Regions from separate parts of the Thauera sp. SWB20 genome, predicted to be linked through region 2. Evidence: predicted binding sites of a transcription regulator. Region 2 holds the regulator's gene; the other holds the start of a gene.
What was found. The regulator HrcA, encoded in region 2, represses chaperone genes, less so after heat shock. The targets are predictions, from matches to a motif close to TNTTAGCACTCNNNGNCNNNGAGTGCTAANA.

Region 1: a site for HrcA is predicted at 11,862-11,892, ahead of groES (co-chaperone GroES). Genes of this name have one in related genera too.

What each region holds. Positions count from the first base shown of each region.
Region 1 covers NZ_JTDM01000015.1:201,857-217,037, reverse strand. The annotation lists gene PO78_RS07065 (autotransporter assembly complex protein TamA) at 1-691, shown strand, start outside; gene groL (chaperonin GroEL) at 866-2,467, shown strand; gene PO78_RS23510 (hypothetical protein) at 2,464-2,592, shown strand; gene acsA (acetate--CoA ligase) at 2,668-4,431, shown strand; gene pdhA (pyruvate dehydrogenase (acetyl-transferring) E1 component subunit alpha) at 4,428-5,441, shown strand; gene PO78_RS07045 (alpha-ketoacid dehydrogenase subunit beta) at 5,438-6,409, shown strand; gene PO78_RS07040 (dihydrolipoamide acetyltransferase family protein) at 6,402-7,616, shown strand; gene PO78_RS07035 (acyl carrier protein) at 7,641-7,895, shown strand; gene PO78_RS07030 (Lon protease family protein) at 7,971-10,430, opposite strand; gene PO78_RS07025 (glycoside hydrolase family 2 TIM barrel-domain containing protein) at 10,609-11,742, opposite strand; gene groES (co-chaperone GroES) at 12,008-12,298, shown strand; gene groL (chaperonin GroEL) at 12,351-14,000, shown strand; gene PO78_RS07010 (response regulator transcription factor) at 14,349-15,041, shown strand; gene PO78_RS07005 (sensor histidine kinase) at 15,010-15,181, shown strand, end outside.
Region 2 covers NZ_JTDM01000020.1:563,330-578,510, forward strand. The annotation lists gene PO78_RS16400 (bifunctional acetate--CoA ligase family protein/GNAT family N-acetyltransferase) at 1-2,013, opposite strand, end outside; gene ubiG (bifunctional 2-polyprenyl-6-hydroxyphenol methylase/3-demethylubiquinol 3-O-methyltransferase UbiG) at 2,154-2,858, opposite strand; gene PO78_RS16410 (OmpA family protein) at 2,966-3,664, opposite strand; gene PO78_RS16415 (TRZ/ATZ family hydrolase) at 3,765-5,084, opposite strand; gene PO78_RS16420 (serine/threonine protein kinase) at 5,252-6,616, shown strand; gene hemH (ferrochelatase) at 6,704-7,801, opposite strand; gene hrcA (heat-inducible transcriptional repressor HrcA) at 7,853-8,881, opposite strand; gene PO78_RS16435 (NAD kinase) at 9,001-9,882, shown strand; gene recN (DNA repair protein RecN) at 9,965-11,620, shown strand; gene fur (ferric iron uptake transcriptional regulator) at 11,689-12,129, opposite strand; gene PO78_RS16450 (outer membrane protein assembly factor BamE) at 12,379-12,786, shown strand; gene dapB (4-hydroxy-tetrahydrodipicolinate reductase) at 12,853-13,659, shown strand; gene PO78_RS16460 (response regulator) at 13,668-15,181, shown strand, end outside.

The sequences.
Region 1 (15,181 bases), on a different contig from region 2:
CGACTCGCAGGCGCTCGGCGCCGCGCGCACCACGCTGCGCGGCGACATCGAGACCCAGCTCGCGCTGCGCCTGCAGCACGAGAACATCGAACCGGCCGGCGCGCCCTCGCGCTCGACCAACACCCTGAGCGCCAACTGGACCTGGAAGAAGCGCGCGGTCGACAACCTGCTCGACCCCAGCCGCGGCTACGTGCTCGAGTTCCAGGTCGGCGGGGGCAGCAAGACGCTATTCTCCGACCAGGACTTCCTGCGTTTCTACTCGCGCGTCGCGCGCTACCAGCCGGTGCGCGGCACCGACGTGTTCATCCTGCGCGGCGAGGCTGGCGTGACCCTGGCCGACAGCCGCGAGGGCGTGCCGCAGGACTTCCTCTTCCGCACCGGCGGCGCGCAGTCGGTGCGCGGCTACGACTACCAGAGCCTGGGCGTGAAGGAGGGCGACGCGACCGTCGGCGGCCGCTACCTGGCGACCGCGAGCGCCGAGTACGTGCGCTGGTTCCGGCCGCAGTGGGGTGCGGCCGTCTTCGTCGATGCGGGGGATGCCGCCGATACCCGCGCGGACTACGATCTTCGCGTCGGCTACGGCGTCGGCGCGCGCTGGCGCAGCCCGGCGGGCCCGCTCGCGATCGATCTCGCCTGGGGCCACCAGGAACGCAGCCTGCGGCTGCATTTCGGGGTCGCGGTGGCGTTCTGAGGCGCGGCGCTCGATGGGCGCCATCGGCCGATCGGCGTCTGCGCGCGCAGCGCTGCCCTTCGCCCCCGCGCCGTCCGCGTTCTGCTCGCACCCCTGGTCGCCTCGCCATTGCCCGCGGAACAGGAGTAGATTTTCACGGTGATCCGCGCGGCGAGGCCGAACAGGGAGGATACGATGACCGCCAGACAACTGCTTTTCCGCGACGACGCGCGCCACCGCATCCTGCGCGGCGTGTCCCTGCTGGCAGATGCGGTGAAGGAGACGCTGGGGCCGCGCGCGCGCACCGTGCTGCTGCAGCAGCCCTATGGGCCGCCGATCGTGATCAACTCCGGGGTCGTGGTCGCGCGCGCGATCGAGCTCGCCGATCCCTTCGAGAACATGGGCGCCCAACTGGTGCGGGAGGTGGCGGCGCGCACTTCCGAAGTGGCGGGCGACGGCACCACCACCGCGACCCTGCTGGCTGCGGCCATCGTGCGCGAGGGCATGAAGCACGTCGCCGCGGGCATGAACCCGATGGATCTGAAGCGCGGCGTCGACAAGGCTGTCGACGCGCTCGTCGGCGCGCTGAAGGCGATGGCGCGGCCGTGCGGGACGCGCACCGAGATCGCCCAGGTGGCGAGCATCTCGGCCAACAACGACGCTGCCATCGGCGAGCTGATCGCCGACGCCATGGAGCGCGTCGGCAAGGACGGCGTGATCACCGTGGAGGAGGGCTCGGGCCTCGCGAGCACGCTGGACGTGGTCGAGGGCATGCAGTTCGACCGTGGTTACCTGTCGCCCTATTTCATCAACACCGAGGGTGCGCGCGTCGTGCTCGAGGATGCCGTCATCCTCGTGTGCGACCGCAGGATCGGCGCCGTGGCCGAGCTGCTGCCGGTGCTCGAGGTCGTGGCGCGCAGCGGGCGGCCCTTGCTGATCATCGCCGAGGAAGTCGAGGGCGAGGCGCTGGCGCTGCTGGTGGTGAACGCCGCGCGCGGCACGCTGAAGGCCTGCGCGGTGAAGGCGCCGGAGTTCGGCGAGCGCCGCCGCGCCATGCTCGAGGACATCGCGGTGCTGGCCGGCGCCACGCTGGTCGGCGGCGAGACCGGCATCGGCCTGGAACACGCCACCGCGGCCGAGCTGGGCAGCGCGCGCCGCATCGAGGTGGACAAGGACCGCTGCACGCTGGTGGGTGGCGGCGGCGCGCACGCGCTGATCGAGGCCCGCATCGCCCGCATCCGCGCCGAGCTCGAGGGCACGCGCTCCGACTTCGAGCGCGAGGGCCCGGAGAAGCGCATCGCGCGCCTGGCCGGCGGCGTGGCGGTGGTGAAGGTGGGTGGGGCCACCGAGTCCGAGATGAAGGAGCGCCGTGCGCGTGTCGAGGACGCGCTGCATGCGACACGCGCCGCGGTGGCCGAAGGCATCCTGCCCGGCGGCGGCGTGGCGCTGTTGCGCGCGCGCGCGGCGCTGGGCGTGCTGCATGGCGTCAACCACGACGAGGACTGCGGCATCCAGATCGTGCTGCGCGCGGTGGAGGAGCCGCTGTGCCAGCTCGTCGCCAACGGCGGCCTGGAACCTTCCGTGGTGCTGGACCAGGTGGCGGCGGGCAGCGGCGCGTTCGGCTTCAATGCCGCGACCGAGGAATACGGCGACCTCATCGCGATGGGCGTGCTCGACCCGTGCAAGGTCACGCGCAGTGCGCTGCAGAATGCGGCCTCGGTGGCGGGCCTGATCCTCACCACCGATTGCCTGGTGGCCGAGCTGCCGCAAGCCGGGGCTGTTGCGCCGGGCGGGTGATCGGCCGTAGCGAGGCGCTGCGCCGCTGCATTCACCGCAAGGGGGACGTCGAAACGGCGGCGATGGGCCTCCTCATGCGCGGCCCGGGCTTCGGCAGCATGGCCGAGGCGGCCCTGCTGGCCTAAAAAGAAACCGGGGAGGTGGCCGACGCGAAGACGTCGCTGCCATGCGACGATGAAGACGATGGTGAGGAGAAGGCGATGCAGCGCCCCGCGATCATCCACAAGACGGCCGCCGATCTGGCCGTGCCGCCCAATCTTGCCGACTACGCCGCGACCTGTGCCGGCTTCTCCTGGGACGCGGCGCGCGCCGAGCTGGCGGGGCTGCCCGGCGGCGGGCTCAACATCGCCCATGAGGCGGTCGAGCGCCACGCGCATGGCCCGCTGCGCGAGCGCATCGCCTTCCGTTTCCTCGGTGAGAACTCGCTCCGTGATGTCGGCTACGGCGAGCTGTCGCGCCTTACCAGCCGCTTCGCCAACGTGCTGCGGACCCTGGGCGTGCGGCGCGGCGAGCGTGTCTTCGTGCTGACCGGGCGCATCCCGGAGCTGTACATCGCGGTGCTCGGCGGCCTGAAGGCGGGCTGCGTGGTGTCGCCGCTGTTCTCCGCCTTCGGCCCGGAGCCGATCGCCACCCGGATCGGCATCGGCGAGGGGGCGGTGCTGGTCACCACCGACCTGCTGTACGAGCGCAAGGTGGCGAAGCTGCGTGATCGCCTGCCGAGCCTGCGCCATGTCCTGCTGGTGGGTGAGGAGGATGGCGCGACGGCCATCCCCGCCACCCAGGACCTCGCCACGCTGATGGCGCAGGCCGCGGACACGTTCGAGACGGTGGCGACCCGGCCCGAAGACCTCGCCCTGCTGCACTTCACCAGCGGCACCACCGGCACGCCCAAGGGTGCCATACACGTGCATGGCGCGGTCCTCACCCACTGGGCGACCGGCCGCTACGCGCTCGATCTGCATGATGGCGACATCTTCTGGTGCACCGCCGACCCCGGCTGGGTCACCGGCACCTCCTACGGCATCGTCGCGCCGCTGCTGCACGGCGTGAGCTCCATCGTCGACGTGGCCGACTTCGATGCCGAGCGTTGGTACCGCATCCTGCAGGAGCAGCGGGTCAGCGTCTGGTACACCGCCCCCACCGCGATCCGCATGCTGATGAAGGCCGGGCCGGAGCTGGCGCGCGGTTTTTCCTTCCCCCGCCTGCGCTTCGTCGCCAGCGTGGGCGAGCCGCTCAATCCCGAGGCGGTGTGGTGGGGCCGCGACGTGCTCGGCAAGCCGATCCACGACAACTGGTGGCAGACCGAGACCGGCGGCATCATGATCGCCAACCTTCCCGCGCTCGACATCAAGCCCGGCTCGATGGGAAAGCCCTTGCCCGGTGTCGAGGCGGCGATCGTGCGTCCGCGCGAAGGCGGCGGCGTGGAGTTCGTCGATGCGCCCGACGAGGAGGGCGAACTGGCCCTGAAGCGTGGTTGGCCATCGATGCTGCGCGGCTACCTGAACAACGAGGAGCGCTACCGCAAGTGCTTCGCCGGCGACTGGTACCTGACCGGCGACCTGGCGCGGCGCGATGCCGACGGCTACTACTGGTTCGTCGGCCGCAGCGACGACGTGATCAAGTCGGCCGGCCACCTGATCGGGCCCTTCGAGGTCGAGAGCGCGCTGATGGAGCATCCGGCGGTGGCCGAGGCCGGCGTCATCGGCAAGCCCGACGACATGGTCGGCGAGGTGGTGAAGGCCTTCGTGTCGCTGAAGCAGGGCTTCGAGCCTTCGGAGGCGCTGCGCAAGGAGCTGCTCGGTCATGCGCGCAAGAAGCTCGGCGCGGCGGTGGCACCCAAGGAGATCGACTTCCTGCCGGTGCTGCCGCGCACGCGCAGCGGCAAGATCATGCGCCGGCTGCTGAAGGCGCGCGAACTCGGCCTGCCCGAAGGCGACACCTCCACGCTGGAGGCCGGAGCATGACGCGCACACGCAAGCCCAGGGCCTCTGCAGAGCGTCCGCTGGAGCTGCGCCTGCTGGCCGACATGCTGCGCATCCGCCGCATGGAGGAGAAATGCGCCGAGCTCTACGGTGCCGGCAGGATCCGCGGTTTCCTGCACCTCTACATCGGCGAGGAAGCCTGCGCCACCGGCGCGATGCACGCGCTCGCCGCCGACGATAACGTCGTCGCCACCTACCGCGAGCACGGCCACGCGCTGCTGCGCGGTGTGGGCATGGACGCGATCATGGCCGAGATGTTCGGCAAGGCGGCGGGCTGCTCGCGCGGGCGCGGCGGCTCGATGCACCTGTTCGACGTGGCGCGCCGCTTCTACGGCGGCAACGCCATCGTCGGCGGCGGCCTGCCGCTGGCCGTGGGCCTGGCGCTGGCGGACAGGCTGCAAGGCGTGCGCCGCGTCACCCTGTGCGTGTTCGGCGAAGGCGCGATGGCCGAAGGCGCCTTCCACGAGTCGATCAACCTCGCCGCGCTGTGGCAGCTTCCGGTGCTGTTCTGCTGCGAGAACAACCTGTACGCGATGGGTACGGCGTTGGCGCGCTCGGAGTCGCAGACCGACCTGTGCGCCAAGGCGGCGAGCTACCGGGTCGCCACCTTCCGCGCCGACGGCATGGACGTGCGCGCGGTGTTCGACACCGTGAGCCGCGCGGTGCGGCAGGTGAGGGAGGGGGGCGGCCCGGCCTTCGTCGAGCTGCAGACCTACCGCTTCCGCGCGCACTCGATGTTCGATCCCGATCTGTACCGCGACAAGGCCGAGATCGAGGAGTGGAAGCAGCGCGGCCCCATCCACAGCCTCTCCGCGCAGCTGAAGGCCGAGGGCAGGCTCGACGAGGAGGCCTTCCTCGCGCTCGATGCCGAGGCCGAAGCCGAGGTGGCCGCCGCGGTCGCGTTCGCCGAACAGGCGCCATGGGAGCCGGTGGCGGATCTGCTGAAGGACGTGCACACGCCGGCCGGCGCGGCCGCAGGGGGTACGCCATGAGGATGAGCTACCGCGAGGCGCTGCGGCTGGCGCTGCGCGAGGCGCTGCAGAACGATGCGCGCGTGTTCCTGATGGGCGAGGACGTCGGCCGCTACGGCGGCAGCTATGCGGTGTCGAAAGGCCTGCTGGAGGAGTTCGGCCCCGAGCGCATCCGCGACACGCCGCTGTCCGAACTCGGCTTCGTCGGCGCCGGCGTGGGGGCGGCGCTCGGCGGCCTGCGTCCGATCGTCGAGGTGATGACGGTCAATTTCAGCCTGCTGGCGCTGGACCAGATCGTCAACAGCGCCGCCCTGCTGCGCCACATGTCCGGCGGCCAGTGCTCGGTGCCGCTGGTGCTGCGCATGGCCACCGGCGCCGGGCGCCAGCTCGGCGCGCAGCACTCGCACAGCCTGGAGAACTGGTACGCCCACATTCCCGGCATCCGCGTGCTGGCGCCGGCCACCGTGGCCGACGCGCGCGGCATGCTCGCGCCGGCGCTCGCCGACCCCGATCCGGTGGTGATCTTCGAGCACGCCCAGCTCTACAACCTGGAAGACGAGTTGCCGGACGACTGGCGCTGCGACATCGCCCGCGCCGCGGTGCGCCGCGCCGGCGCGCAGGCAAGCGTGTTCGCTTACGGTGGCTGCCTGCCCAAGGCGCTGCAGGCGGCGGAAGAACTGGCGGCCCAGGGCGTCGAGGTCGAGGTGGTCGATCTGCGCGTGCTGCGCCCGCTGGACATCGACACCGTCGCCGCATCGGTGCGCCGGACGCATCGTGCGGTCGTGGTGGACGAAGGCTGGCGCAGCGGCAGCCTCGCTGCCGAGCTGATCGCGCGCATCGTCGAGACCTGCTTCTATGAGCTCGACGCGCCGCCCGCGCGGGTGTGCAGCGAGGAGGTGCCGATCCCGTACGCCAAGCACCTCGAGGAGGCCGCCTTGCCTCAGGTGCCGAAGATCGTCGCCGCGGTGAAGGAGCTGCTGAATGTTTGAGTTCAAGCTGCCTTCGCTGGGCGCCGACATGGACGAAGGCAAGCTGCTGGAGTGGCTCGTGCGCCCTGGAGACAGGGTCGTGAAGGGTCAGGTCGTCGCCATCGTCGACACCTCCAAGGCGGCGGTGGATGTCGAGATCTGGCAGGACGGCACGGTGCATGAACTGCTCGTGGAGCCGGGGACGCGGATGGCGGTCGGCACGGTGATGGCGACGCTGCTGGAGCCCGGCGAGGCGCCGGCGGCGAAAAGGACGCGCACGAAGACCGTGAAGGCGGCTGCAGCGGCGGCGGTGCCGGTGGTCGAAGCGCCCGCGGCGAAACCCGCGCCGGACGTCTCGCCCGCGCCGGCCGGGCGCTTGCGCGTCTCGCCCGCCGCGCGCAAGCGCGCCGAGGCGCTGGGAGTGGAGCTTGCCGCGCTGTCGGGCAGCGGCCCGGGCGGCGCGGTCACGCTGGAGGACGTGGAGCGTGCCGTGGCGGCTGCACGACTGCCTGCTTCACCACCCGCGGCGACGCCAAGCCCGATCTCCGCTGCCGAGCGCCAGGCCGAGACCCGCCGCGCCATCGCCGCGGCGATGAGCCGCTCGAAGCGCGAGATCCCGCATTACTACCTGTTCGAAACCGTGCCGATGGCGCGCGCGCAGGACTGGCTCGGCCGCGCCAACGCGGGACGCCCGATCACAGAGCGCCTGCTGATGGCGGTGCTGCAGCTGAAGGCCGTTGCTTTGGCGCTGCGCAAGTACCCCGAGCTCAACGGCTTCCACCGCGACGGCCAGTTCGTCGCCGCGCAGGGCATCCACGTCGGCGTCGCCATCTCGCTGCGCCAGGGCGGCCTGATCGCCCCGGCGCTGCACGACGTGGACCACAAGCCGCTGGATGTGCTGATGCGCGAGCTCGCCGACCTGGTCAGGCGCACGCGTGCCGGTTCGCTGCGCAGCTCGGAGATGGGCGATCCGACGGTCACCGTCACCAATCTCGGCGAGCAGGGCGTGGAGGCGGTGGCGGGCGTGATCTATCCGCCCCAGGTCGCCCTCGTCGGCTTCGGCCGCATCGCGCCGCGGCCCTGGGTGCGCGAGGACCGCGGCGAGCTGTGCGTGATGCCCGTCGTCACCGCCAGCCTCGCCGCCGATCATCGCGTCTCCGACGGCCACCGCGGCGCGCTGTTCCTCGCCGAGCTGCGCGAGCTGCTGCAGCGGCCGGAGGAACTGTGAACTCCCATTCCGGACGGAACCGCCATGGACGACACCGAACTGCGCAGCATCGTCATCGCAACGCTGAAGGAAATCGCTCCGGAAATCGAGGAGGCCGGGCTGCGCCCCGAGCGCCCGCTGCGCCAGCAGGTCGACCTCGATTCGATGGACTGGCTGAACTTCCTGGTCGGTCTTGCCGGGCGGCTGGCGGTCGAGATTCCCGAGGCGGACTATCGCAAGCTCGCGACGGTGAATGACCTGGTCGCGTACCTGCGCGACGCGCGCCGGCGAGCCGGCTGAGCCCGACGACGATCGCCCGAACGGCCGCAAACGTCCGGCCGGTGCCGACCCCGCTCTCGGCGCGCGCCACCTGCGTCAGGATGCGTGCGGCCGGCCTCGATGCCCGGCCGCGTCGGCGTCGTCTTCGTGTCCCCGCCGCGCAAACTCGCGCTGCATCCTCGCCAGCTTGCGCAGGCCCTCGACGACGCGCCGGCTCATCGAGCCCGCAGCCATCCTGCCCTGCTCGTCCGGCACGCCCGCCGCCACGCCGGTGAGCAGCTCCACCGCCTCGTCGGCGTCGGCCACCGCCCACACGGCGAAGCGCCCGGCCCGCACCGCCTCGACCACGTCGTCGCGCAGCATCAGGTGGCAGACGTTGGCGCGCGGAATCAGCACGCCCTGGCGGCCGTCGAGACCGCGCACCGCGCACAGGTCGAAGAAGCCCTCGATCTTCTCGTTGATCCCGCCTACCGGCTGCACGACGCCGAACTGGTTCACCGAACCGGTCACGGCGAGCGACTGCTTCACCGCCACGCCCGAGAGCGCCGAGAGCAGGGCCACCAGCTCGGCGAGCGAGGCGCTGTCGCCCTCGACGCCACCGTAGGACTGCTCGAACACCAGGCTCGCCTTGAGCGAGAGCGGCAGCATCCAGCCGAAGCGTGCGGCGAGGAAGGCGGACAGGATCAGCACGCCCTTGGAGTGGATCGGCCCGCCGAGCTTGACCTCGCGCTCGATGTCGATGACCTCGCCGGCGCCGGCGCGCACCGTGGCGGTGATGCGCTGCGGGTGGGCGAAGCTGTCTTCGCCGAGCGGCACCACCGCCAGGCCATTGACCTGGCCGACGTGGCTGCCCGCGGTGTCGATCAGCCACTGCCCGCGCAGGATCTGGTCGAGGTGGCCGAGGCGGATGCGTTCGTGGCGGCGCCGGTGGGCCGCGATCGCGGCGTCCACATGCTCGCGCTCGATGCGCGCGGCGCCGGCGGCGAGGGCGAAGTGGGCCGCCTCGCGCAGGCGGTCGTCGAGCGGCTGGGTGCGCGCGCTCAGGCGCTCGGCGTCGGCGGCGAGGCGCGCCGCGTGCTCGATCAGGCGCGCCAGCGCCGGCGCCGACAAGGGCGGCAGGCCGGCGCGGCGCGCCAGGGTGGCGAGCAGGCAGGCGTAAGCGGCGGTGTTGTCCGCGGAGCGTTCGATCTCGCTCTCCATGTCGGCGTTGATGCGGAACAGCGCGGCGAACTCGGGATCGTAGCGGCCGAGCAGGTAGTAGGTCAGGCGATCGCCGATCAGCACCACCTTGAGCTCGAGCGGCATCGGCTCGGGCTCGAGCTGCACCGAGCCGGTCACCCCGATCAGCTCCGAGAGCGACTCGATGCGCAGGCGTGCGGATTTGAGCGCGCGCTTGAGCCCCTCCCAGGCGAAGGGCTGGGACAGCAGCTTGAGCGCATCGAGCACCAGGAAGCCGCCGTTGGCGCGGTGCAGGGCGCCGGCGCGGATCAGGGTGAAGTTGCTCACCAGCGTGCCCATGTGCACCAGGTGGTCGATGCGGCCGACCAGGTTCTGCAGCGTGGGGTGGTCTTCGTACACCATCGGTCGGGTGCCGTCGGCGGGGTTGGCGACGAGCAGGTTCACCAGATAGCGCTGCACGCTGATGCTGCCGGTGTAGGTCAGCGTCTCGCTGTCCTCGTCGGCGTGCGGCGTCGCGCGCAGCGACTCGCCGCTGGCGACGACGTCGGCGAGCACCGCGTCCAGATGCGCGCACACCTCGGGCAGGTCTGCGTGACGCGCCTTCAATTCGTCGACCATGTGGGTGACGGTGGCGCGGATCGCCTCGCGCCCGGCGTCGCGGATGCGGTTCTGCAGCTCGTGCCGCCAGCGCGGGAAATCGCTCATCAGGCGGTGCAGGCGCTCGTGCAGCGCGCGGATGTGCTCGCCGAGCTCGTGCTGGCGTGCCTCGGGCAGCTGCTCGAATTCTTCCTGCGTGAGCGTGCTGCCCTCGTCCTTCATCGGCAGGAAGGCGAAGCCGTGCGGGGTGCGCAGCAGCGCGACGCCGAGCTTCTGGGCCTCGTCGCCGAGGCTGCGCAAGGCGCTCTCCTCGCGCGTCTTGGCCTCCTCCTGCAGGGCCTCGATGCGGTTGCGGTGCTCCTCGCTCTCGAACACCGCGCCGATCGCCGGCACCAGCTCCTCGACGAAGCGGGCCAGATCGTCGCGCAGCGCCGGGCCGCGCCCGCAGGGCAGGCGCAGCAGCCGAGGCTGGGCGGCGTTGGCGAAGTTCCATGCGTAGCACCAGTCCGCGGGTGCATCGCCGCGGCCGCGCGTGTCCTCGAGCAGGCGGCGGACGAGCTCGTGGCGGCCGCTGCCGGGGTCGCCGAGCACGAAGAGGTTGTAGCCCTCGGCGCGGATGTCGAGGCCGAGCCGGATCGCGTCGACCGCGCGGCCGTGGAGGCGGGCGACGTCGAGCTCGGGCAGTTGGGCGGAGGTTTCGATGCCGAGCGCTGCCGGGTCGCAGCGAGTCGCCAGGCGCTCGACGGGCAAGGGGGCCGGCGGCGTGAGCGGAGCGGACATGGGCGCGCCTCCTGCGCTTGGGGTTCTTCTGCGAGTCATCTTAACCCCGGGGCGGGGCGGCGGACCAAGCGGGGAGGAATGCGCGGGGCGGGCACCGTGCGCCCACGGGAGGAGGGGGCACGAACGTGCGAGAGCCGCAGGCGCGAGGGAGACGACGCTGCTGCGGGCGAGGCCTCGTTTACCTCACCCGGAACGGCAGGTTCGCCGTCCCTGCCTTGCCCTCGCGGTCGCGCACGGTGATGAAGAGGCGGTAGGCGCCGGGCTGCGCCGGGGCGACGAAGCGCACGCTGGCGGCATCGGCGTGCAGCACGCGCACGTCGATGCGCGTGGGCGGGGTCTCGGCATCGCCGCCCTTGCGCAGGTCTGTGGCCTCGGCGTGCACGGCCCACTCGGCGGCGAGCGCGCTGCCGTCGTGGGCGACCGCGTCGATGCCGGCGGAGATCTCCGCGCCGGCGGCGAACTCGTCCGCGCCGATGCCGATGCCGCGGATGCGCGGTGCGGGCCGGGGCTGCGGCCGCCCCCAGGCGGCGGCGAGAGCGTCGCTCATCGCGGTGGGGCTACCGTCGGCGAGCAGCAGTCCGTGCCAGGTCGCGGTCTGTTCCTGCTTCGCGCCCCACAGGAAGGGGAAGACGCCGCGGATCTGCGCCTGCTGGTCGAGGAAGGCGAGGGCCTCGGTGAAGAAGCGCGCCTTCTCGGTGCTGGTGAGCTCGACCGGCGCGCCCCAGGGCTTGCGCCCGGCCTGCCACTGCCCGAGCGGGCCGAGCTCGGCGACCACCACCGGCTTGGCGATGCCGGCCGCGCGCAGGCGCTGCGACAGGTCGAACACCGCACCGGCGTAGACGTTGATGCCGAGCAGCTCGACGTTGGGGCAGCAGCCGGCGAGTGCGCGGAAGGCGTCCATGCCGGTGTCGGCGACCACCATCATGGTGGGGTGGTCGGGGTCGAGCGCGCGGATGCGCGCGGCCAGCCGGTCGACCGCGCGCCACAGCGGCAGCGGGTCGGCGACCCCGGTCTCGATCTCGTTGCCCACGCCCCAGGCGAGCAGGGCAGGGTGCTTGCGGTGGCGGGCGACGAAGTCGAGCAGGGCGTCTTCCTGTGCGCGCACGGCGCGCGCGTCGGCGTAGTCGAAACCGTGGCGCGGGTGCTCCAGCCACAGCCCCATCACCACCTTCAGGCCGAGGCGGTGCGCCTCGTCGAGCACCCAGGCGTCGGACTGGCGGTACACGCGCACGACCTTGGCGCCGGCGGCGGCGAGGCGGGCGAGGCTGGCGCGGTCGCCCTCGAAGGCGGCGCCCTTCCATCGTGCGTCCATGGAGGCGGCGAGGGGGGGAGGTTGGCGTTGGGCGTGGAGGGGCGCCGCGGCGAGCGCCATCACGGCGCAGAAAAAAGTTAACAGGAAGCGCACTTGAAATCCTCTGGACCCGTCCCTATTATTAGCACTCGTTGGCGTCGAGTGCTAACAAGCCTCGATCGACGGGTGCAAGCCCGTCCATCGCCACAGCAGATCCTTTTCCTGCGGACTGGTTCCGCGTGTTTCATCAACCCAGACAGTTGAACCTCAGTTAGGAGAGAACTCGATGAAGATTCGTCCCCTGCATGATCGTGTGATCGTCAAGCGCCTCGAAGCCGAACGCAAGACCGCCAGCGGCATCGTGATCCCGGACAGCGCCGGCGAGAAGCCCGATCAGGGCGAAGTCCTCGCGGTCGGCAACGGCAAGATCCTCGACGACGGCAAGGTCCGTCCGATGGCCGTCAAGGTCGGTGACAAGGTGCTGTTCGGCAAGTACGCCGGCCAGACCGTGAAGGTCGAAGGCGACGAACTCCTCGTGATGCGCGAGGAAGACATCATGGGCGTGGTCGAGGCCTGAGCCTCCCCCGCACCGATCAACCCTAATCGAAACGATTCCGGAGTTCTGAAGAATGGCAGCTAAAGAAGTCAAGTTTGGTGATTCCGCCCGCGAGCGCATGGTCGCCGGCATCAACATCCTCGCCAACGCGGTCAAGGTGACCCTGGGCCCGAAGGGCCGCAACGTCGTGCTCGAGCGCTCGTTCGGCGCCCCGACCGTGACCAAGGACGGCGTCTCCGTCGCCAAGGAAATCGAGCTGAAGGACAAGTTCGAGAACATGGGCGCGCAGATGGTCAAGGAAGTCGCTTCCAAGACCTCGGACATCGCCGGTGACGGCACCACCACCGCGACCGTGCTGGCGCAGTCGATCGTGCGCGAAGGCATGAAGTTCGTCGCCGCCGGCATGAACCCGATGGACCTCAAGCGCGGCATCGACAAGGCCGTCGTCGCCACCATCGACGAGCTCAAGAAGCTGTCGAAGCCCTGCTCGACCAACAAGGAGATCGCCCAGGTCGGCTCGATCTCGGCCAACTCCGACAGCGACATCGGCGACATCATCGCCCGTGCGATGGACAAGGTCGGCAAGGAAGGCGTGATTACCGTCGAAGACGGCAAGTCGCTGCAGAACGAACTCGACGTGGTCGAGGGCATGCAGTTCGACCGCGGTTACCTGTCGCCCTACTTCATCAACAACCCGGACAAGCAGGTTGCCATCCTCGAGCAGCCCTTCGTCCTGCTCTTCGACAAGAAGATCTCCAACATCCGCGACCTCCTGCCGGTGCTCGAGCAGGTCGCCAAGTCGGGCCGTCCGCTGCTGATCATCGCCGAGGACGTCGAAGGCGAAGCGCTCGCCACCCTGGTGGTGAACAACATCCGCGGCATCCTCAAGACCTGCGCCGTCAAGGCCCCGGGCTTCGGCGACCGTCGCAAGGCCATGCTGGAAGACATCGCCATCCTGACCGGCGGCCAGGTCATCGCCGAAGAAGTCGGCCTGACCCTCGAGAAGGCCACCCTGGACGACCTCGGCCAGGCTGCCCGCATCGAAGTCGGCAAGGAAAACACCATCATCATCGACGGCGCCGGCCAGGCCGACCGCATCGAGGCGCGCGTCAAGCAGATCCGCGTGCAGATCGAGGAAGCCAGCTCCGACTACGACCGCGAGAAGCTGCAGGAACGCGTGGCCAAGCTGGCCGGCGGTGTTGCGGTGATCAAGGTCGGTGCCGCCACCGAAGTCGAGATGAAGGAGAAGAAGGCCCGCGTCGAGGACGCCCTGCACGCCACCCGCGCTGCGGTGGAAGAGGGCATCGTCCCCGGCGGCGGCGTCGCGCTGCTGCGTGCCCGCGCCGCGCTGGGCGAGCTCAAGGGTGACAACCACGACCAGGATGCCGGCATCAAGATCGTGCTGCGCGCCATGGAACAGCCGCTGCGCGAGATCGTCGCCAACGCCGGCGACGAGCCGAGCGTGGTGGTGAACAAGGTCGTCGAGGGCTCGGGCAACTACGGCTTCAACGCCGCCACCGGCGAGTACGGCGACATGGTCGAGATGGGCGTGCTGGATCCGACCAAGGTCACCCGCACCGCGCTGCAGAACGCCGCGTCCGTCGCCGGCCTGATGCTGACCACCGACTGCATGGTCGGCGAGCTGGCCGAGGACAAGCCGATGGGCGGCATGCCCGACATGGGCGGCATGGGTGGCATGGGCGGCATGGGCATGGGCATGTAACTGCCTGCCCGGGAAGGTCCGGTCCGCCGGACCTCCCGCCCGCTGCAAGCGAACAAGGCCTCGTCGAGGAATGCCCTCGGCGGGGCCTTTTTGCGTCCATCGGTTCCGGCACGGCGCGAGCCGTCCCGCGTCCAGCCGCCGGGGAGGCTGCCTGCGACTGCGCAAAGCGTGGGATAATTATTTAATTCGGGGAGTAAAAGTCGGTGGGGAGCGCCGCGGCCCAGATGGGCGGGCGCTCCCCGGAACGCCGCTGCGCGCAGCAGCCACGTCCCCGAAGACCGAGCAAAAGGAGAACAGCGGAAACATTCTCTGAATCTCCGCTTACAAGCAACTTACAGCCGGAATGCTATGCGTATCCTGTTGGCGGAAGACGATCCGGTGATCGCCGACGGCATCTGTCGCGCCCTGCGGCGCGGTGGTTGTGCAGTCGATCACGTGGCGGACGGCATGGAGGCGGATGCCGCGCTCGCGGGCCAGGGTTACGACCTGCTCATCCTCGACCTCGGCCTGCCGCGCATGAACGGCATCGAGGTGCTCAAGCGCCTGCGCGCGCGCAAGTCGGCTCAGCCGGTGCTGATCCTGACCGCGCAGGATGGCGTCGACGACCGCGTGCGCGGGCTCGATGCCGGTGCCGACGACTACCTCACCAAGCCTTTCGCCCTGCCCGAACTGGAAGCGCGCGTGCGTGCGCTTACCCGCCGCGGCACCGGCCAGCCGCGCTGCATCGAGATCGGCCAGCTGAGCTACGACCAGGCCGACCGCGTGGTCAAGATCGGCGGCCAGCTCGTCGAGCTGTCGGCGCGCGAGATCGGCCTGCTCGAGATCTTCCTGCTGCGTGTCGGCCGCCTGGTCAGCAAGGACCAGCTCGTTGACCACCTGTGCGGCTGGGGCGAGGAGGTGTCCAGCAACGCGATCGAGGTCTATGTCCATCGCCTGCGCAAGAAGCTCGAGGACAGCGGCGTGCGCATCGTGACCGTGCGCGGCCTGGGGTACTGCCTGGAAAACCCCGATGCTGCCCCTGCGGCGAAAGTCCAGGCCTGAGCGCGCGCCGCGCGGCGCAAACGCGCCGCGCAAGTCCGGGCCGCCGAACTCGCTGTTCGGCGAGATCCTCGACTGGATGCTCGCGCCGCTGCTGTTCCTGTGGCCGATCTCGATCATCGTCACCCACAACGTCGCCGACA
Region 2 (15,181 bases):
GGTGAGCGCGAGCGCGTCGCGGTCGGCCGCGGGGAGGTGGCTGCGCGCCTCGAGCAGCGCTGCCGCCTTGCTGCGGGTGATGAGGTCGTCGGCGAGCGGCTTGTTGAGCGGCGGCAGGCCGACCGCGAGGCCACGGAAGATCTCCAGCGCGCGACCGCCTTCGCCGAACACGATCACCGGTCCGAACAGCCGGTCGGTGCTGACGCCGATCAGCAGCTGGCGCGCGTGCCCGCGCATCACCATGCGCTGCACGGTGAAGCCGCTCACCGACACCGGCGGCTCGGCGCGGCCGGCGCGCTCGATCATGCCGCGTGCAGCGACCTGGACCGCCTCGGTGCTCTCGAGGTTGAGCGCGACGCCACCGACGTCCCACTTGCGCCGGATGTCGCGCGACATCAGGGTCAAGGCCACCGGCAGGCCGATGCAGCCGGCGATCTGCGCGGCCTCTTCGGGGGTGGCGGCGAGGTGGGTCTGGATGACGGGCACCCCATAGGCCGCGAGGACGTCCTTGGATTCGGACTCGGTCAGGCTGGCACGCGATTGGGCGAGCGCGCCCTGGATCACCGCCCGCGCGCGCGCGGCGTCGGGCTTGAAGGCTTCGGGTTCGGAGGTCGGCACCTCCATCAGCACCTCGGAGGCGATGCGGTGGCGGTGCATGTGCAGGAAGGCGCTGGCCGCGTGCTCGGGCGAGTCGAAGGTGGCGATGCCGGCGTTGATGAAGAGGTTGCGCTCTTTCTCCACGCTCTCGTCGCCCACCCAGCAGGTCATCAGGTTGATGCCGGTCTCGCGTGCGGTGGCGATGACCTGCTGCGCGGTGTCGATGCTGCTGGAGAGCGCGTTCGGGGTGTGGATCAGCAGCACGGCGTCGCCGTCGCGCTCTTCCTGCAGGATCTTGAGCAGGCGCTCGTAGCAGGCCGGCTCGGAGTCGACGCGGATCTCGAGCGGATTGCGTCCGTTCCAGGCCGGCGACATGAAGCGGCGCAGGCGCTCGATGGTCTGCTCCTTGAGCGCCGGCAGGCTGTAGCCGGCAAGGTAGAGGCTGTCCTCCACCATCAGGCCGGCACCGCCGCCGTTGCTCAGCACGACCAGGCGGTTGCCGCGCAGCGGGCGGGCGCGCAGCACGGTCTCGGCGGCGCCGAACATCTCCTCGAGTTGGTCCACCCGCAGGATGCCGGCGCGGCGCAGCGCCGCGTCGTGCACGTCGTCGTGGCTGACCAGGTTGGGCATCTCGAGGAAGAGCGGGTCGGAGACGCCCATCAGCGGGTTGTCGGGCGAGCGTCCGGCCTTGATCGCGATCACCGGTTTGTTGCGCGCGGCGGCGCGCGCGGCCGACATGAAGGCGCGGCGATCCTGGATGGATTCGATGTAGAGCAGGATCGCGCGCGTGCCCGAATCGGCGGCGAGGAAGTCGAGCACCTCGCCGAAGCCGATGTCCAGGCTGTCGCCGAGCGAGACGAAGTGCGAGAAGCCGACCTTCTTGCGCAGCGCCCAGTCGAGCACCATGGTGCCGACCGTGTCGCGCTGGGAGACGAAGCCGAGCTTGCCGGGGCGCGCGGCGATCTGCGAGAAGGTCGCGTTGAGCCCGAGTCCGGGTACCAGGATGCCCAGCGTGCCGCCACCGAGCAGGCGCATCTCGTAGCGGCGGGTGATCTCGAGGATGCTGCGCTCGATCGGACGGCCGTCGGCGCCGAGCGTGGTGTCGAGCTGGTTGGCCATCACCATCACGGCACGCGCGCCGCGTTCGCCGAGCTCCTCCACCAGGCGGGGCACGAGCGGCGCGGGGGTGCAGATGATCGCCAGGTCGGGCGTCTGCGGCAGCGCGGCGATGCTCGGATAGGTGAGCACGCCCGCCACCGAGGTGCGGCGGGGATTGACCGGCATGATCGGGCCGGCGAACTGGCCCGAAAGCAGGTTGCGCATGAGCACGTTGCCCATGCGGCGCTCGCGCGCGCTCGCGCCGATCACGGCGATCGAGCGTGGATTGAACAGGCTTTTCAGGTGGCGGAAGCTCATCGCCTTGCTCCCCGGGGAGGAATCGCTCGTCTGCAGTTTAATGCATGCCTGCCGCACATGCATGAACTGAATTGCGGCCGGGTCGAGCGGCCCGCCAGCGCCCGGTTCTCCGCGTCGAACTCGAGCTGTCCGGACGAGGTTCAGCCGGCGGCGACGGTGTGCATTAAATAGTTTACGTCCGTGTCGCGGCCGAGCGAGTAGGTCTTGGCGAGCGGGTTGTAGGACAGGCCGATGATCTCCTGCACGTCCAGGTGCGCATTGCGGCAATGGCGGCTGAGTTCGGAGGGCTTGATGAAGCGGGCGTACTCGTGGGTGCCGGCCGGGAGCAACTTGAGCAGGTATTCGGCGCCGACGATCGCGAACAGGTAGGACTTCGGATTGCGGTTGAGCGTGGACAGGAAGACGTGGCCGCCGGGTTTTACCAGCCGGGCGCAAGCGGTGACGATGCTGGCCGGATCGGGGACGTGCTCGAGCATTTCCATGCAGGTGACGACGTCGAAGCGGCCGGGCGATTCCTCGGCGAGTGCCTCTGCGCTCATGTGGCGGTAGTCGACCTTGTGGCCGCTCTCGAAAAGGTGCAGGCGGGCGACGCTGAGCGCCTTCTCGGATAGGTCGATGCCGGTCACCTCGGCGCCGAGCGCGGCCATGCCCTCGGCGAGGATGCCGCCGCCGCAGCCGATGTCGAGCACCTTCTTGCCGGCGAGCGCGGCCTTGCCGTCGATCCAGCCCAGGCGCAGCGGGTTGATCTCGTGCAGCGGACGGAACTCGGAGGCGGGGTCCCACCAGCGGTGGGCGAGGTCGCTGAATTTCTGCAGTTCGGCGGGATCGGCGTTGACGGTGTTCATGGCGTTCGAGGGTCCTTGCTTGCACGCACGGGCACCGGGTGCGCGCGCGCCCGGCACAAACGAAAAAGCCCCGCCGAGGCAGGGCTTTCGGGTTACCGACTCCGGAATTACTTGGAGCCGATGACTTCCACTTCGACGCGACGGTCCGGCTGCAGGCAGGAGATCTGCGCGGCGCGGCCACCGACCTTGTCGCACTTGTTGCCGGTCACGGGCTGGGTTTCGCCCTTGCCTTCGGTGTAGACGCGGTTGGCATCGACGCCCTTCGAGACCAGGTAGGTCTTGACGGCGGCGGCGCGACGCTCGGACAGGCGCTGGTTGTAGGTGTTGGAACCCAGGCGGTCGGTGTGGCCGACGGCGAGGATCACTTCCAGCTTGAGCGACTTGGCCTGGGCGGCGAGTTGGTCGAGCTTGGCCTTGCCTTCAGCCTTCAGGACGGCCTTGTCGAAGTCGAACAGGGCGTCGGCCGACAGCTTGACCTTGTCGGCGGTGGGCTTCGGACCCGGAGCCGCGGCAGCAGCCTTCACGGTGCACTTGTCGGCGGGGACGATGTCCTTGTCGCAAGCGCAGCCGACCGGCAGGTCGCCGGCGAGGGCGGTCGAGGCGGCGGCGGGGCTCCAGTAGCCGGTGCGCCAGCACAGGCCGGTGCCGCTGCGAGCGACGACGTTGCGCGCGTCGATCACGTAGGGGATTTCACCCTTGCCGGCGACGACGACGTCGCTGACCTGAGCGAAAGCGCTCGGGGCGGACAGGCCGATCGAGGCGATGGCGGCCAGCATGAGCATCTGCTTCTTGGATTGTTTGATCATGGTTTCCTCTTTGAAGGGCGAGTCGCCGGAATTGCCACTGAACGAAATGAAGACTGGCGAATCTGCCGTCTTCGTGTCGGTTTGTACCAGTATATCCAGTTCAATTACCGAGCTTAGTTTGCCACATCGACACGAGCCGGAGCAATTCGGTGTCGTTAATATGCAACAGCGAGACGCCTTTGTCCACGCGGGTTTCGCCGTCGATCCATACGTGGGAGACGTTTTCGCGACCGCATACGTAGACGAGATGCGACACCGGATCGAAACAGGGCCGGCATTGCGGTGCGGAAAGGTCGAGTGCGCAAAGATCGGCGCATTTGCCTTTTTCGATCGAGCCGATGCGATCGTCCATGCCCAATGCGCGCGCGCCCCCGAGCGTGGCCATGCGCAAGGCGGCATGCGCCGGTACCGCGGTGGCATCCAGGCTGCCGACCTTGGCGAGCAGCGCGGCGTGGCGCATCTCCTGGAGCAGGTCGAGGCGGTTGTTGCTCGCCGCGCCGTCCGTGCCGAGGCCGACCGGGACGCCGGCGGCGAGCAGGCGCGGCACCGGCGCGATGCCGCTGGCGAGCTTCATGTTCGAGGTGGGGCAGTGCGCGACGCTGCAGCCGTGGCGGGCGAGCAGTTCGATGTCGGCCTCGTCCAGATGCACCGCATGGACGCCGATCAGATTGCTGCCGAGCACGCCGAGGCGCGCGAGGCGAGCGAGCGGCCGGCAGCCGTGGACGGCGAGGGAGTCGGCGATCTCTTGTGCGGTCTCGTGGATGTGCACATGGATCGGCAGGCCGAGTTCGTCCGCGAGGGTCTGCACCTGGTGGAAGCTGTCGTCCGAGACGGTGTAGGGCGCGTGCGGGGCGATCGAGAAGCCGAGCCGCGGGTGGCCCTGCCAGCGGTCGCGGGCGGCCAGGCCCTTGCGCAGGTAGTCCTCGGGGTCGCTCGCGTACGAGGTGGGGAATTCCAGCACGACCGCGCCGACCACCGCGCGCATGCCCGCGGCGGCGAAGGCTTCCGCCGCCGCCTCGGGGTGGAAGTACATGTCGCTGCAGGTGGTGATGCCGCCACGGATCATCTCGGCCGCGGCGAGCAGGGTGCCGTCGCGCACGAAGGCGGCGGAAACGTGACGGCTCTCGGCCGGCCAGATCGCCTCCTCCAGCCAGCGCATCAGCGGCAGGTCGTCGGCGATGCCGCGCAGCAGGCTCATCGCGGCGTGGGTGTGCAGGTTCACCAGGCCGGGGATCAGCAGGTGCCGCGGCAGCTCGACCACCTCGTCCGCGACGTAGCGCGTGCGCGCCTCGTCCTGGCCGAGGAGATCGACGATGCGTCCGCCGCGGATCGCCACCGCGTGGTCGGCGAGCACAGCGTCGCGCGGTTCGACGGGGACGATCCAGCGGGCGTTGATCAGCAGGTCTACGGCTTCGCTCAAGGCGGCTCCTGGCGGGCAGTTGCGGGGAGAGCCTCATTCAAGCATGCGCGGCCCGGGCGGACAATCCCGCGCCGCTGCGGGTGTGGAGGCGCACGCCGGCACCGGATCGTGCAACAATCGCGCCGAAGCCCGCCGGCCGCGCGGGCGCCCCCGCCCTGCAAGACAGCATGAACCGGATTCCCGAACGCATCGGCAAGTACAGGATCATCAAGGAGATCGGCCGCGGCGCGACCGCGGTGGTCTATCTCGCCGAGACCCCGGACTACCCCGAGCCGGTGGCGCTCAAGCACGTGCGCTTCGACGACAAGGCGCGCGACGAGGCGAAGTGGAACCGCCGCCTGATCAAGCTGCTGAAGGCCGAGCGCGTGGTGTCGGGCCGCCTCGACCACCCCAATATCATCCGTATCCACGATGCCTCGATCGAGCCCGACGAGGCCTACGTGGTGATGGAGTACTTCCCGGGCGGCTCGCTGGAGCGCTACTGCAGCTTCCAGAACCTGCTGCCCATCCATCGCACGATCGGGATCGTGTTCAAGTGCTGCATGGCGCTCGACCACGCTTACCGCCAGGGCATCGTGCACCGCGACATCAAGCCGGCGAACATCCTGGTCGACGAGCAGGACAACGTGAAGATCACCGACTTCGGCCTCGCGCTCAACATCAACAAGAAGCTCGACACCGACTCGACCTTCATCATGGGCGTAGGCTCCCCGGCCTACATGAGCCCGGAGCAGATCAAGGGCTATCCGCTCAACCAGAAGACCGACCTGTATTCGCTCGGCGTGCTGCTGTTCCACATGCTGACCGGGCGGCTGCCCTTCCGCGCGAGCAATCCGGCGCAGCTCGTCTATAAGATCATCAACGCCGATCCGCCCTCGGTCTCGCAGCTCAACCCGGACGTGCCCGAGCAGATGGACGCGGTAATCCGCAAGGCGCTCGAGAAGGACCTCTACTCGCGCTACCGCAACGGCGCGGAGTTCGCCAAGGACCTCGCCGCGGTCCGCTACCAGATCCTCGACGAAGGTCACGTGCACCACGACGCCGAGCGCTTCGCGCGCCTGCGCAAACTGGCCTTCTTCACCGAGTTCGAGGACGTGGATCTGTGGGAGGTGATGCGGATCTGCGCCTGGCGCAAGGTCGGCAGCGACCTCGGCCTGATGCGCGAGGGCGACCTCGATCAGCGCTTCGGGATCGTGCTCGAGGGCAAGGTCGAGCTCTCCATCGGCGGGCGGCGGGTGCTGGAGGTGGGGCCGGGCGAGGTTTTCGGCGAGCAGGCCTGGCTCGACCAGCTCGAGCACAAGCAGCTGCTGAGCGCGGTGTCGCTCGACGAGCTCAGCTATCTCGAAGTCAACCCCGCCGCGCTCGCGCTTGCGAGCGAGGAAGTGCTGGAGCGCTTCCGTCGCCAGCTTGGCACCGTCGCCGTGCGCCGGCTTGCGGCGGTGTCGCGCCAGGCGGCCGAGCACGCCCCCGCGGCGGTGCGTGCGGTGCGCGCGGCGCCGGTCGGGCACGACCTGCAGATCGTCGACTACTGAATGAATTGCGGGTGGAGTCCGCCCGCACCCGCCTGAATCCCTCCGAGCCGGGCTGTTTCGGCCAGTCTGTGCGGGCGGGCATCGCTGCTACTGCCCGGCGCCGAGCGTGCGTGCGCGCTCGAGTGCGGCGCTGCGCGCGGCGGCGTCCGGCGCGGCGATCTCCAGCCAGTTGCCCAGGTGCTTGCGCACCAGCGCGGCCAGCGCCTTGATCCAGGCGTCGCGCTCGTTCAGGCAGGGGATGTAGTGGAAGGCCTGGCCGCCCTTCTCCAGGAAGGCTTCCTTGCACTCGAGCGCGATCTCCTCCAGCGTCTCCAGGCAGTCCGCGACGAAGCCCGGGCACATCACGTCGACGCGGCGCACGCCCTCGGCGGCGAGCTGTTCCAGGGTGGGCTGGGTGTAGGGCTTGAGCCATTCTGCCTTGCCGAAGCGCGACTGGAACGTGACCAGTACGCGCTCGCGTGCCACGCCGAGGCCTTCGGCGACGAGGCGGCCGGTCTTGTGGCACTCGCAGTGATAGGGGTCGCCGAGATCGAGCGAGCGCCGCGGCACGCCGTGGAAGCTCAGCAGCAGGCGCTCGGGCTCGCCGTTGGCCGCCCAGTGCTCGCGCACGCTCTTCACCAGCGCATCGATGTAGCCAGGGTCGTCGTGGAAATTGCGCACGAAGCGCATCTCGGGCTGGTTGCGCCAGCGCGCCAGGCTGCGGCCGACCTCGTCGACCACGGTGGCGGTGGTGCTCGCGGAATACTGCGGGTACATCGGCACCACCAGGATGCGGGTGCAGCCGCGCGCGCGCATCGCGTCCAGGGTGTCGCCGATCGCGGGTGCGCCGTAGCGCATCGCGTAATCGATGTCGAGCCCGTCGTAGCCGTCCTTGGCGAGATAGCCGGCGAGCAGCTTGGTCTGACGTACGGTGTGCACCAGCAGCGGTGAGCCCTCGTCGGTCCAGATGCTGGCGTATTTCTGTGCCGAGGCCTTGGGCCGCGTGTTGAGGATGATGCCGTTGAGGATCGGCCACCACACCAGGCGCGGGATCTCGACCACGCGCGGGTCGGAAAGGAACTGCTTGAGGTAGGGACGCAGCGCGGCGGCGGTGGGGGCGGCGGGGGTGCCCAGGTTGACCAGCAGCACGCCGGTGCGCGGCGTGCTGTCGTGACGGTGGATCGGTTCGGGCCGGTAACGGGGCATCGTGGTCCTCGGGTGGGGGCGTGCGCACGGCAAGGCAGGCGCACGCCGGAATCAGTGCTTGGAGGAGAGGGCGTTCGAGAGCAGCCGGGCGGTGATGTCGACGATCGGGATCACGCGGTCGTAGGCCATGCGGGTGGGGCCGATGACACCGAGCGAGCCGACCACCTGGCCGTCGACCTCGTAGGGCGCGGTGATCACGCTGCAGCCGTCGAGCGGGGCGAGGCCGGATTCGCCACCGATGAAGATCTGCACGCCCTCGGCGCGGTTGGACAGGTCGAGCAGCTGGAGCAGGCCGGTGCGCTGCTCGAAGAGCCTGAAGAGCTCGCGCAGCTGCGACATGTTGCTCGACAGGTCCTCGACGTCGAGCAGCTTGGTTTCGCCCGAAAGTACGTAGCTCGCCGCGTTGTCTTCGGCGGCTTCCGAGCCGGCGTCGACGGTCGCGGTCATCAGTTCGCTCATGTCGCTGCGCAGCTGGCGCAGCTCGTCGCCGAGGCGGCGGCGGATCTCCTCGAAGGACAGGCCGGCGAAGTGCTCGTTGAGGTAGGCGGCAGCGCCGTTGAGCTCGGTCGGCGTGTAGGCGCGCCGGGTGATCAGCAGGCGATTCTGCACGTCGCCGCCGGTGGTGACGATGATCAGCAGGATGCGATTTTCGGCCAGGCTGATGAACTCGAACTGGCGGATGCGCACCGCGTCCTTGCGCGGTGCCACCACCACGCCGGCGAACTGGGTGAGTTCGGAGAGCAGGTGCGAGGCCGAGCTGATCAGGCGCTGCGGCTGGTTGGGCAGCAGCTGGCCTTCGAGGGCGCGCACGCGGGCGTTCTCGAGCGGCTGCACGGTGAGCAGCGAGTCGACAAAGAAACGATAGCCGAGCGCGGTCGGGATGCGGCCTGCCGAGGTGTGCGGGCTGGCGATGAAGCCCATCTCCTCGAGGTCGCTCATCACGTTGCGCACCGTCGCCGGCGACAGCTCCAGACCGGAATAGCGCGACAGCGCGCGCGAGCCGACCGGCTGGCCGTCCGCGATGTGGCGTTCGATCAGGGTCTTGAGGAGGATCTGGGAGCGTGCGTCGAGCGGATTCATGGCTGCCTGGAGTCGAGAGGCCGATTCTATTGAAGCACGCCCGCGCTGGCCACTGCGGGCCACCGCGCGCGGGCGCGGCGGTGTCAAGCGCGGGGACGATTGTGGTTTAATCGGCGCCCATGAGCACGCCATTCCGCACGCTTGCCCTCATCGGCAAATATCAGAGCCCCGACGTGGCCGAGTCGGTGCTGTCGATCGCCCGCTTCCTGCGCGATCGCGGCCTTGCGGTGTTGATCGAGCAGGGCACCGCGAGTTCCATCGGCGGCGCCCACGACTTCCCGGTGGCAAGCTACGAGCATATCGGCGCGAGCGCCGACCTCGCGGTGGTGATCGGCGGCGACGGCACCATGCTGCACACCGCGCGCCGGCTGATCGAGCACGGCGTCCCGCTGGTGGGCGTCAACCTCGGCCGCCTCGGCTTCCTCACGGACATCGCGCGCAGCTCGGCCACCGAGCGCCTCGCCGAGATCCTCGACGGCGCCTTCACCGCCGAGGACCGTTTCATGCTCGACGTCGAGGTGCTGCGCGGCGGCGCACGCGTGTTCCACACGCTCGCCCTCAACGACGTGGTGGTGAACAAGGGCGAGCTCGGGCGCATGATCGAGTTCGAGCTGTCGATCGACGAGGAGTTCGTCTACACCCAGCGCTCGGACGGCATGATCGTATCCACCCCCACCGGCTCGACCGCCTACGCGCTGTCGGCCAACGGCCCGATCCTGCACCCGAGCGTGGGCGGGATCGCGCTGGTGCCGCTGTGCCCGCACGCGCTCACCGCACGCCCGATCACGCTGCCCGACTCCTGCCGCATCGACATCGTGCTGCTGCCGCCGCACGACGCCCGGGTGCACTTCGATGGCCAGACCCGTTTCGACCTGCGCGCGGGCGACTGCGTGCGCATGACACGCTCGAGCCGCAGCTTGCGCCTGCTGCATCCCGAGGGCTATTCCTACTTCGCGATGCTGCGCCAGAAGCTGCACTGGAGCGCGGCGCCGAGGGTGTGAGCGCACCCGCCGCCCGATCTCCGCGCCGCCACTCCTCAGGCCCCGTCGTCCCGTCCCAACCCCACCCGCGACCGCCGCTGCCATGCTCCGCCGCCTGACCATCCGTGACTTCGTCATCGTCGATCGCCTCGACCTCGAATTCGCCGCCGGCTTCGGTGCGCTGACCGGGGAGACCGGCGCCGGCAAGTCGATCCTGCTCGATGCGCTCGGGCTCGCGCTCGGCGGGCGCGGCGAGGCAGCCATGGTGCGCAGCGGCCGCGAGCGCGCCGACGTGGCCGCCGAATTCGACCTGCCCGCCGGCGAGGGACTCGCTGCCTGGCTCGTCGAGCAGGAACTGCCCGCCGACGAGGGCATGCTGATCCTGCGCCGCACGATCGATATGGGCGGCCGCAGCCGCGCGTGGATCAACGGCGTGGCGGCCACGCTCGCTCAGCTGCGCGCCGCCGGCGAGTGGCTGGCCGACATCCATGGTCAGCACGCCCACCACGCGTTGCTGCGCACCGACGCGCAGCGTGCCCTGCTCGACGCCCAGGCGGGCGCGGGGGCGCTGGTCGCCGAGGTGGCCGCGCGCCACCGCGAGTGGCAGCGCCTGCTGCGCCTGCAGCGCGAAGCGGAGGCCGACTCGGCGAGCTCGGCGCGCGAGCGCGAGCTGCTCGCCTGGCAGCTGCGCGAGCTCGAGCAGGTCGGCTTCGACATCGAGGAATGGGCGGAGATCAATGCCGAGCACGCTCGCCTGGCCCACGCCGCGAGCCTGATCGAGGGGGCGGAGGCGGCGGTGGTGGCGCTCGGCGAGGGTGAACTTGCGGTGTGCTCCGTGCTGGGCCGCCTCGACGGCCGCATCGCCGCGCTGGCCGACTTCGACGCCGGGCTGGCGGATGTGCGCGAACTGATCTCCGCCGCCGCCATCCAGGCCGACGAGGCCCTGCACGCCCTGCGCCGCTATCGTGACCGGCTCGACCTCGATCCGGGACGTCTCGCCGAGCTCGAGCGCCGCATCGCCGCGGTCATGGAGGCGGCGCGCAAGTATCGCGTCCAGCCCGAGGAGCTGCCCGCGCTCGCGCAGCAGTGGCGCGAGCGCCTGGACACATTGGAAGCGACCGCCGATCCGGCGCGCCTTGCCGCGGCGGCGCAGGCGGCGCGGGCCGCCTTCGAGTCCGTCGCGGCCGAGCTCACCGCGGCGCGCCTCCCCGCCGCGCGCCGGCTGTCGGAGGAGATCGCCGCCGCGATGCAGGACCTGGCGATGGCGGGTGGCCGCTTCGAGGTCGCGCTCACACCTTGCGCACCCTCCGCGGCAGGCGTCGAGGAGGTGGAGTTCCGTGTTGCCGCGAATGCCGGCCAGCCGCTGCGCAGCCTCGCCAAGGTGGCTTCCGGCGGCGAACTGTCGCGCATCGGGCTGGCCATCCAGGTCATCACCAGCCGCGACAGCGCGGTGCCCACGCTGATCTTCGACGAAGTGGACGTGGGCATTGGCGGTCGCGTCGCCGAGATCGTCGGCAAGCTGCTCGCCCGCCTCGGGCAGGATCGCCAGGTGCTTTGCGTCACCCACCTGCCCCAGGTGGCGGCCTGCGCGGACTGGCAGTGGCGCATCGCCAAGCGCGAGCAGGGCGGCGAGACGCTGAGCGAGGTCGCGCCGCTCGACGACGCGGCGCGGGTGGAGGAGGTCGCGCGCATGCTCGGCGGCGTGAATATCACCGCGACCACCCGCGAACACGCGGCCGAGATGCTCGGCCGGCGCTGATTTCCGCGTCGTCCGCGCGCCCTCGGCGCTGGCGCGCATCCGTCGCGATGCCTCGGTCCGGCGCGGCTTCAGTCCTTCTCGCGCCCGAGGTTGGGGCAGTTTTCGCGCTGGCAGTCGGCGTAGATGTAGAGCGCGTGCTCGCGGATCGCGAAGCCGCGTTCGAGCGCGATCTGGTTCTGCCGACGTTCGATCTCGGCGTCGAAGAACTCCTCGACCTTGCCGCACTGCATGCACACCAGATGGTCGTGATGGCCGCCTTCGGCGAGTTCGAACACCGCCTTGCCCGACTCGAAGTAGTGGCGCTCGAGCAGTCCGGCCTGCTCGAACTGCGTCAGTACGCGGTAGACCGTGGCCAAGCCGATGTCCATGCCTTCGTTCATCAACGTGCGGTATACATCCTCCGCGGTCAGGTGGCGCTGCTCCGAGCTCTGGAAGAGGTCGAGGATCTTCAGGCGGGGGTAGGTCGCCTTCAGGCCGATGCTTTTCAGGTTCCTGGAGTTGTCGGACATGGGCTCTGGATGAGGTTGACTTGCGGGAGATCGGGTTGCGGGAGCCTGCGAAGGCCGTTTGGCCGACCGTTGTCCAGGGACTCGCGGGAGGTCGATGCCAGCCCGTTACGGTGTACGCCGCAGCAGGCAGGAGCCCCCGCGGGCAGTCTCCGGCAATGGCGGTCGAGCGCCGTCGATCGCGGCTATGTTATATTTTTTGCCCCTAACTGAGAACTGCGACCCCGGTCGCATCCCGGCGCCCACTCTCCCATGCGTTCCCTCCTCGCTGCGCTCATCGTCTCTTCCGGCCTGCTTGCAGGCTGCTCCTTCGACTCCGTTGTCGGCCTGGTCGACCCCTACCGGATCGACATCCGCCAAGGCAATTACGTCGACCAGGAGATGGTCGCGCAGCTTCGCCGCGGCATGACCCGCGACCAGGTGCGCTACGTGCTCGGCTCCCCCCTGGTGGTCGACATGTTCCGCAAGGACCGCTGGGACTACGTCTATCGCTTCCGCCCGGGCAGTGGCGAGGCGCAGCAGCGCGTGATCTCGCTGTTCTTCACGGGCGACGTGCTCGACCGCATCGAGGGCGACGTCGCTGCCGCCTCGGGTACGCCCGCCGCGGCGGCGCAGGAGCGCTCGCGCGTGGTCGAGATCCCCCCCGCCAGCGCGCGCTGAGGCGGCGCCCGGGTTCATCCCGGGTCGGCCGTCCGCGCCGGCCCATTGATGCAGGAAAACAATCCGATGTCCCAGATTCGAGTCGCGATCGCCGGTGCCTCCGGGCGCATGGGCAGAATGCTGATCGAGGCCGCGCTGAAGGAGGAGGGCGTCGCGCTCGCCGCCGCCTTCGATCGCAGCGACACCCCCTTCATCGGTCGCGATGCCGGCGAGATGGCCGGCGTGGCCACCGGCGTGCTCATCACCGACGATGCCGCCGCCGCGATCGGCGCGGCCGATTGCGTGATCGACTTCACCCGACCCGAGGGCACGCTCGCGCACCTCGCGCTCGCGCGTGCCGCCGGCAAGGCGATGGTGATCGGCACGACCGGTTTCGATGCCGCCGGCAAGACCGCGATCGCCGCCGCTGCCGAGCACGTTCCCGTGGTCTTCGCGCCCAACATGGCGGTGGGCGTGAACGCGGTGTTCCGCTTGCTCGAGGTCGCCGCGCGCATCCTCTCCGAGGGCTACGACGTCGAGGTCATCGAGGCCCACCACCGCTTCAAGGTCGATGCCCCCTCCGGCACGGCGCTGCGCATGGGCGAGGTCGTCGCCCGCGAGCTTGGACGCGACCTCGAGACCTGCGCTGTCTATGGCCGCGAGGGCCACACCGGCGAGCGCAGCGCCGAGACCATCGGCTTTTCGACGATCCGTGGCGGCGATGTGGTGGGTGACCACACGGTGCTGTTCGCCGGCATCGGCGAGCGCATCGAGATCACCCACAAGTCGGGCAGCCGCATGCCCTATGCGCTCGGCTCGATGCGGGCGGCGCGCTTTCTCGCCGGTCGTGCGAAGGGGCTCTACGACATGCAGGACGTGCTCGGCCTGCGCTGAGGCCTGCCATGAGCGGCGCGGCCGAATCGCGCGGGAGTCCTCCCGATCCCGGTTCCGTCGAGGCGGAGCTCTCCGGCCTGCGCGCCGAGCGCGATGCGGCGCTGCGCAGCTTGGCGCGCGCGCGCCGGCACCTCGACCTGGTGTCGGCGAATGCGGGTGCCGGCGTGTGGTACATGGACCTGCGTGGCGGCTCGATCCGGCTCGACGAACGCTGGCGCAGGCTGCTCGGTTACGACGGAGGGGATGCGGGCGACTGGATGGCGCTGGTGGACGACGAGGGCAGGGCGGCGCTGCAGCAGGCGCTGCGCGCCCACCTCGGCGGAGAAGCGGCCGAGCTGCGCGCGGAGATCCGCATTCGCGCGCAGGACGCGAGCTGGCACTGGATCGAGGTGTGCGGCAACGCGAGCGGCCGCGGCGAGGACGGGCGCTGGGCGCGCGTCGAGGGCACCTACCGTGATGTCACCGAGCGCAAGCTGCGCGAGATCGAACTGCTCCAGGCCAAGGAGGCAGCCGAGGCGGCGAGCCGGGCCAAGGGCGACTTCCTCGCCAACATGAGCCACGAGATCCGCACGCCGATGAACGGCATCATCGGCATGACCGACCTGCTGCTCGACTCCACGATCGCGGGCGAGCAGCGCGAGTACCTGCAGACGGTCAAGTCCTCGGCCGAGGCCTTGCTGACCATCATCAACGACATCCTCGACTTCTCGCGCATCGAGGCTGGCCGCCTGAGCGTCGAGCAGATCGACTTCTCGTTGCACTCGGTGGTGTCGGAGACCTGTCGCGCGCTCGCGCTGCGTGCTTCGCAGAAGGGGCTGGAGCTCTACTATGACGTCGCGCCCGACGTGCCCTCGGTGCTGCGCGGCGACCCCACCCGGCTGCGCCAGATCCTGGTGAATCTCATCGGCAACGCGATCAAGTTCACCGAGCACGGCGAGGTCGAGGTGCGCGTGCGCTGCGTCCAGCGCAACGGCGGCGCGGCCAGCATCGAGTTCCTCGTGCGCGACACCGGCTGCGGCATCGCGCCCGACAAGCTCGAGGCGATCTTCGGCGCCTTCTCGCAGGCGGACAATTCGACCACGCGCAAGTACGGCGGCACGGGCCTCGGTCTGGCGATCTGCCGCCAGCTCACCGAGCTGATGGGGGGCCGGATCGGTGTCGATAGCGTGCCGGGTGCGGGCAGCCGCTTCGAGGTGACCCTGCCGCTGCGCGCGGTCGCCGACCCGACCCCGCTGCGCGTCGGCGCACTCGCCGGGACGCGGGTGCTGGTGGCGAGCGCGAACGCCGCCTTCGCCGATTTCCTGTGCGCGACCCTGCAGGAGGCCGCCCTGCGTGCCGAGGCGGCCTGCAGTGGCGTGGCGGTGGAGCAGGCGCTGGCGCGCGCCGCGGACGGCAGCGATCCCTTCGCGTTCCTGCTGATGGATGCGGACCTGCCGGAGCCGGGCGGCTTCGCGCTGGCGCAGCGCTTCGCCGCCGCGTGGCCGCGGCCGGACCGCATCATTCCGATGATGGCGAGCCACTC